Regions from separate parts of the Vibrio sp. SCSIO 43136 genome, predicted to be linked through region 1. Evidence: predicted binding sites of a transcription regulator. Region 1 holds the regulator's gene; the other holds the start of a gene.
The links. Region 1 encodes PurR, which represses purine synthesis genes. Its sites were predicted from a motif close to TNANGNAAACGTTTNCNTNA; they were not measured.
Positions count from the first base shown of each region.

Region 2: a site for PurR is predicted at 1,312-1,331, ahead of purL (phosphoribosylformylglycinamidine synthase). Genes of this name have one in related genera too.

Region 1 covers NZ_CP071848.1:1,160,696-1,163,857, forward strand. Annotated here, with positions in the region: gene J4N39_RS05460 (TVP38/TMEM64 family protein) at 1-405, opposite strand, end outside; gene J4N39_RS05465 (TfoX/Sxy family DNA transformation protein) at 564-1,154, opposite strand; cyclic di-GMP riboswitch class I at 1,272-1,364, opposite strand; gene purR (HTH-type transcriptional repressor PurR) at 1,528-2,535, opposite strand; gene torD (molecular chaperone TorD) at 2,824-3,162, opposite strand, start outside.
Region 2 covers NZ_CP071848.1:659,801-662,962, forward strand. Annotated here, with positions in the region: gene mltF (membrane-bound lytic murein transglycosylase MltF) at 1-1,140, opposite strand, end outside; gene purL (phosphoribosylformylglycinamidine synthase) at 1,472-3,162, shown strand, end outside.

The DNA of each region.
Region 1 (3,162 bases):
GAAGAGATAAAAAGCGCCATCTCGCTCAACCCCTTTATTAATCGCATCAAGTTTGCTGCCAAACTTCTCCTGAACCCAATCTTTTAGCAAGTAACGACTACTTAAAAAGGCCAATGTTGCCCCTAGTGTGCTGGCAAAGGAAACCAGCAGTAAGCCAGTTCCAAAACCAAACAGCGCTCCTGCGAGCAAAGTCACCACAGCTGCGCCGGGAATTGAAAGGGCAGTGATAGCCACATAAGCAAAGAAATAGCTGCCAGCAGCGATCAAGAAGTTTTCTTGGATAAAGGCACTTAATTGCGCTTGTTGTGCTTTGGCGTTGTCTAGTGTCAGTAATGGGCCAAACTTGATACCAAGGAAAATTATGGTGCCAAGTAACACCACACCTAAGATCAGTTTTTTGTTGATGGCGAGTTTCATGATGAGCTTCCCTTTCAAATTCTATTAAACAGTATGACAGGGAAATAGGATTTTTTCTTTCAAGCTAAATAGAACGAGTAGCTATAATAAATTCAGACAGATAGCAAAAGGGCTAACAGTTGACCGTTAGCCCTTGAAGGAAACAGTTAGTTGATTTGTTGTAGTAGCTCATCACGGCGTGCTTGAGGAACTACCGACCAATGGCTTCCTTTAATCGCCCCTTCGAGTGCCCACAGTAATTCGTGTCCTGGTGCGGTCGATTGACTGGCGCGAATGGCTAAGTAAGCTTTCGCTGCGCCTTGGCGATGCAACTCTTCAACACTGTTGATGCCCGCTTTTTTCAGCATGCGTTCAGAAGCCAACCGTAAATTGGGTAAATCTTTAAGGCGTGTCGGTTTAGCTTGAGCTTGTTGCTGCTTTTCTTGACGAGCAATGGAGAGTGCGTGTGTTGCTTCTGCGAATATATCGCTCGGATTCTGCCACTGCTCTTGAGGCACGGCAAAATATTTGGTCACGACAGGAAAGCCGCGCTTTTTGTATACGTAGGGCTCAAGGCCTTGTTCACGATAGTATTGTGCTTTGACGCTGTCTGCTCGAATGTAGAGGGTTTCACCTACCACAAGTGCGAACATGACTTCATCGGCAAACACGCCAAATCCGCCAAACATTGAGCGAGACTTTATTGTCCCTAACGCTTCGAATAATCTCAGCGAGTCTTTTAAAACTGGTTTATCCATGCTGTGAGTCTCGGTTTAGAAGTTAAGCCACTAAATTTCAGGTCCGAGAAATTAGCAAATCGATGCACATCTAAGAGTGTTCATTCAAACACTTGTAGGAAGGTTTGCATATTTGCCATCGGCAACCCCGCTACCATTTCAAACAAATCCGTTTGAGTTAGGCCGGAAGCTTTGCGTCCCATTTTTTCAAATGGTTTGCCCTGTGCGTGACACGATATATCCAATGTAACGAAGTCAGTTAAATTGCACCTGACTTAGTCAAATCATAGTGAAAAGGCGGAATAAACATCACAATTAGCTCTCCTTAATGTGATCTTGATTCAAATAAAAGCACGCTTGATGCGTGCTTTGTTTCACTTAGGTTTTCGAGATCTTAGTTCAATTTCTGAACTGATTTTCGTTCTACGAGTTCTGGTTGCATTTCGAAAACTCGACGCTCGTGCTCTTTGTCTTTGATTCGCTGAAGTAGCAGTTCAAATGCCGTCTTACCAACACGACGTTTTGGTTGGTGAACCGTAGTCAAAGGTGGCGAGAAGTAACCAGAAAGGTCGATGTTGTCGTAACCGATCACAGACACGTCTTCAGGCACTTTAATGCCTTTCTCTTGGAGGCGGCTCATCAAGCCCAATGCCATTGTGTCGTTAAAACAGAATACCGCTGTTGGGCGCTCTTCACCCATAGCAATAATCTTATCGGCAGCCAGCACCGCGGTGTCACACTCGAAGTTACCTTCAATGATCTTGCTGTCATCGCTTGGCAGGCCCGCTTTGTCCATCGCACGACGAAAGCCTGCGATGCGCTCTTTACAAGCCGCTTTTTCTAAGTGGCCTGATAGGCACATGATGTTGGTGTGGCCATTTTCGATCAGGTATTGCGTCGCTAGATAACCCCCTTCTTCAGAGTTATCAATGATCTTATCTGCACCAGAGCTTTCTGGGCCCCAGTCCATCACCACTTTAGGGATGTCGGCGTGCGAATCGAGCATTTGATGCAACTCTTCTGTCAAATCTGAACACATCACCAAGATGCCATCGACGCGTTTCTCCGCTAGCATGCGAATATAGTCACGCTGCTTTTCGTAGATACCACCAGTATTACATAGGATCAAAGTGTAGCCTTGACGGTAACAATAGCTTTCTACACCGTCGACAACTTCACTGAAAAATGGGTTAGTGGATTGGGTTACCAGCATGCCAATGGTACGAGTCGAGTTACATTTCAAACTACGAGCAACCGCACTTGGGGCATAGTTAAGTTCTTTAACCGCTTTGTTTACTTTCTCTTGAGTAGCTTCAGCAACAAAGCGAGTTTTATTAATTACGTGCGAAACCGTCGTGGTAGAAACTCCAGCAAGACGCGCAACATCTTTAATAGTGGCCATAAGGTTATCCTGAGTTAGCGAATGAGCGATGGTTTGTCATGGGTTTACGCCAAAAACGCACCGAATGGTTAGCTATGGCTCATCGCTAGAATCACATGTACCAAAAACACAAAAACCGCCTATGAACAGCGGTTTACGTTGTTTTCATCTAGAAATCATTTTTTTATCGTTTGCGTTCACAATTTTAGCCCCATATTTGGGGGCTGACAATCACTAATATGCTGATTACTTATTTACAGCTCACACAATATTATAATTTTTTCTAGATTTGATACACCGAACAAGACGCTACTCACCCGATAGGTATTGGCTATCTAACGCCAAAAAGTCAATTAATAGCGTAGAAACTGCGGCGTAAAATCCATACTCGTCGTTGTCTTTGCATGCTTTTACAAACTTAGGCAGCCAGTTAAGTAACTTGTTATTAATAAACTCTTTTTGCTCGGCGAGCGCTTGTTCGAATGCGTCTTCGTCTTCGATTTGGTTAGATTGAATGATGAGATTGCCCAAAAAGTCGAGTTCGACGGCTAAGTGGTCTGCAGGCTCGTTGAAGCCCTCCTGCATACCAATGCCTTTTTCATTCATCAATGCCGCCATTTCTTGTGCAGGAACGTCATTGAGCAGACC
Region 2 (3,162 bases), 500 kb from region 1:
GGTTAAGCGCCTTGCATCCATCATGTGACCATAACCAACGTTGTAAGAGGCTAGGGCAAACCAGATTTTTTCGTGATCAGCGATTGAGTCAGGAATACGCTTTACGATGCGACGCAAGTATTCAACGCCACCACGCACTGATTGCTCTGGGTTGAGTCGGTCGGTCACTCCAACGCTCTTGGCAGTCGGCAAGGTTAGCATCATCATGCCACGCACCCCAGTGGGAGATTTTGCTACTGGATTCCAGTGCGACTCTTGGTAAGCGAGTGCAGCGATCAAGCGCCAGTCAAACTCTTCAGCATGTTGCTTGAATAGTGCTTCCCACTTCGGCAGCTTCGACTCAAGAGCGCGGATAAAGGCACGGGTATCGACAAAGTCAAAACTCTCGATGTGGCCAAAGTACTTTTCTTCCAATTTGGCCAGTTCACCAGATTGCTTTAGCCCGCCAAAATACTCAATCAGCAAGGCATAGAGGCTTTCATCGTCTGAGCGACGCATGAACCAAGAGGTTGGCTGGTCTTCCGTCACTTCAAATGCCACTGCAAGTGATGGATAAATCCGTTGGGCAAGGGAGAGCTCAACCGAATCGGCCAAAGTGAATGGGATTTGTCCTTGGTTTACTTGCTGAAGCAGTTCATTGACGTCAGCGTTGTCATCGACGGTAAACAGAAGCTCCGGGTGTTGCTTTGCCATCAGGTTCATGGTGCGCTCGAAATGCGAACCGTCTACCACTTCAATTGGCATCTGCTTTTCGATTAGCTGCTCGATATTACGCGGTCGCCAGCTGCCTTTCTTGTACACCACCTGTTGGCTGACATAGTAATAACTCGGCCCTGCACGGAAGCTTTTTAAGCGATCAGGCGTCTGGCTCAAACCTGCGGCGATCATGTCGATTTCTCCTCGCTCAAGGGCGGGGAATAGCTCGGCAATACGATAGGCTGGTTTCATTTCGAGTTTAACGTCTAACTCATTGGCAAATTTTTTGGCGAGTTCGAAATCAAGGCCAGTGGGACCATCAGGACCAATATAGTAGGAAAGTTGGTTGTTGAGTGTACCGACGCGTAGAGTGCCTCGCTCTATTACTTTATCCAGCTCATTTTTAGGGTCTGATTCAATCTGGCAGCCTGCCATCCCGATCATACTGGCAACGATCACTAAGGCTTTACCCCAAGTGCTTCTCGCAACGGTATATTTCAAAATCCAACACTCTCTTAAAACGTTTGAGCCTTTATACCAAAGCCTAGTAGAGCGGCAAAGTAAACTGATAAAAAACAGTGAAAATGGCTCAAAAAAACCGAAAACGAAAAAAAACAACGCAATCGGTTGCTTTGGTGGTTACGTCACAAAATGTTTTCCTCTATAATACGCCCGCATTGAGGAGGGGAAATTGGCTTAAGTTTGATAAATTCAAGTTAAGTAATTGAATTTAAACCAATATCACCTTAAACAACTGCATAAGAGACCTAAGCACATGAGAATTTTGCGTGGTTCCCCAGCTCTTTCTGAGTTTCGCGTTAACAAGCTACTTGAACTTTGCCGTGAGCAAGACCTGCCTGTAACAGGTATTTACGCTGAGTTTATGCACTTTGCTGACCTAAGCGCTGATCTAGATGCGCCAGAGTTAGACAAGCTAGAAAAGTTGCTAACGTACGGCCCAACGATCGAAGAGCATGAGCCTCAAGGTCTTCTTCTTCTGACGACTCCTCGTCCGGGTACAATCTCTCCATGGTCTTCTAAGTCAACTGACATTGCGAACAACTGTGGTCTTGAGAAAGTTAAACGTCTTGAGCGTGGTACAGCGTACTACGTTGAAACATCTTCTGAGCTAACTGCTGATCAAGTTGAAGCGGTTAAAGCTCTAATCCACGACCGCATGATGGAAGTAGTGTTCACTGAGCTAGAAGCAGCTCAGGCGCTATTTACTACTGCTGAGCCTGCACCAGTGGCTCAAGTAGACATCCTAGCGGGCGGCCGTAAAGCACTAGAAGAAGCGAACGTTTCTCTAGGTCTTGCGTTAGCAGAAGATGAGATCGACTACCTAGTTGAAAACTTCACCAAGCTTGGCCGTAACCCGAACGACATCGAGCTTATGATGTTTGCACAGGCGAACTCTGAGCACTGTCGTCACAAGATCTTCAACGCAGACTGGACTATCGATGGCGTAGACCAAGAGAAGTCTCTGTTTAAGATGATCAAAAACACGATGGAGCAAACGCCTGACCACGTGCTATCTGCATACAAAGATAACGCAGCGGTAATGGAAGGCTCTAAAGTAGGTCGCTTCTTCCCGAACCCAGAAACTCGTGAGTACGGTTACAACCACGAAGATGCGCACATCCTAATGAAGGTTGAAACGCACAACCACCCAACAGCTATCTCACCATGGCCGGGTGCTTCAACGGGTTCAGGCGGCGAAATCCGTGATGAAGGCGCAACCGGTATCGGTGGTAAGCCAAAAGCGGGTCTGGTTGGTTTCACCACTTCTAACCTACGTATTCCTGGTTTTGAGCAGCCTTGGGAAACTGACTTCGGTAAGCCAGGTCGTATCGTAAACGCACTAGACATCATGACTGAAGGTCCTCTAGGTGGCGCGGCGTTCAACAACGAATTTGGTCGTCCAAACCTACTAGGTTACTTCCGTACTTACGAAGAAAAAGTAACTTCTCACGCAGGTGAAGAGATCCGTGGTTACCACAAGCCAATCATGATTGCTGGTGGTATGGGTAACATCCGAGACGAGCACGTTCAGAAGAAAGAGATCCCAGTAGGTGCGAAGCTTATCGTACTTGGTGGTCCTGCGATGAACATCGGCCTTGGCGGTGGTGCAGCTTCTTCTATGGCTTCTGGTCAATCGGCGGAAGACCTAGATTTTGCTTCTGTACAACGTGAAAACCCAGAGATGGAGCGTCGTTGTCAGGAAGTTATCGACCGTTGTTGGCAGCTTGGCGAAGAGAACCCAATCGCATTCATCCACGATGTGGGCGCAGGCGGTATCTCTAACGCACTTCCAGAGCTTTGTGATGATGGCGAGCGTGGTGGTCTGTTCCAACTACGTGACGTACCAAACGACGAAATCAGCATGAGCCCACTTGAGATCTGGTGTAACGAATCTCAAGAGCGCTACGTAATGGCAGTTGCTCCAGAGAACATGGACACCTTCGA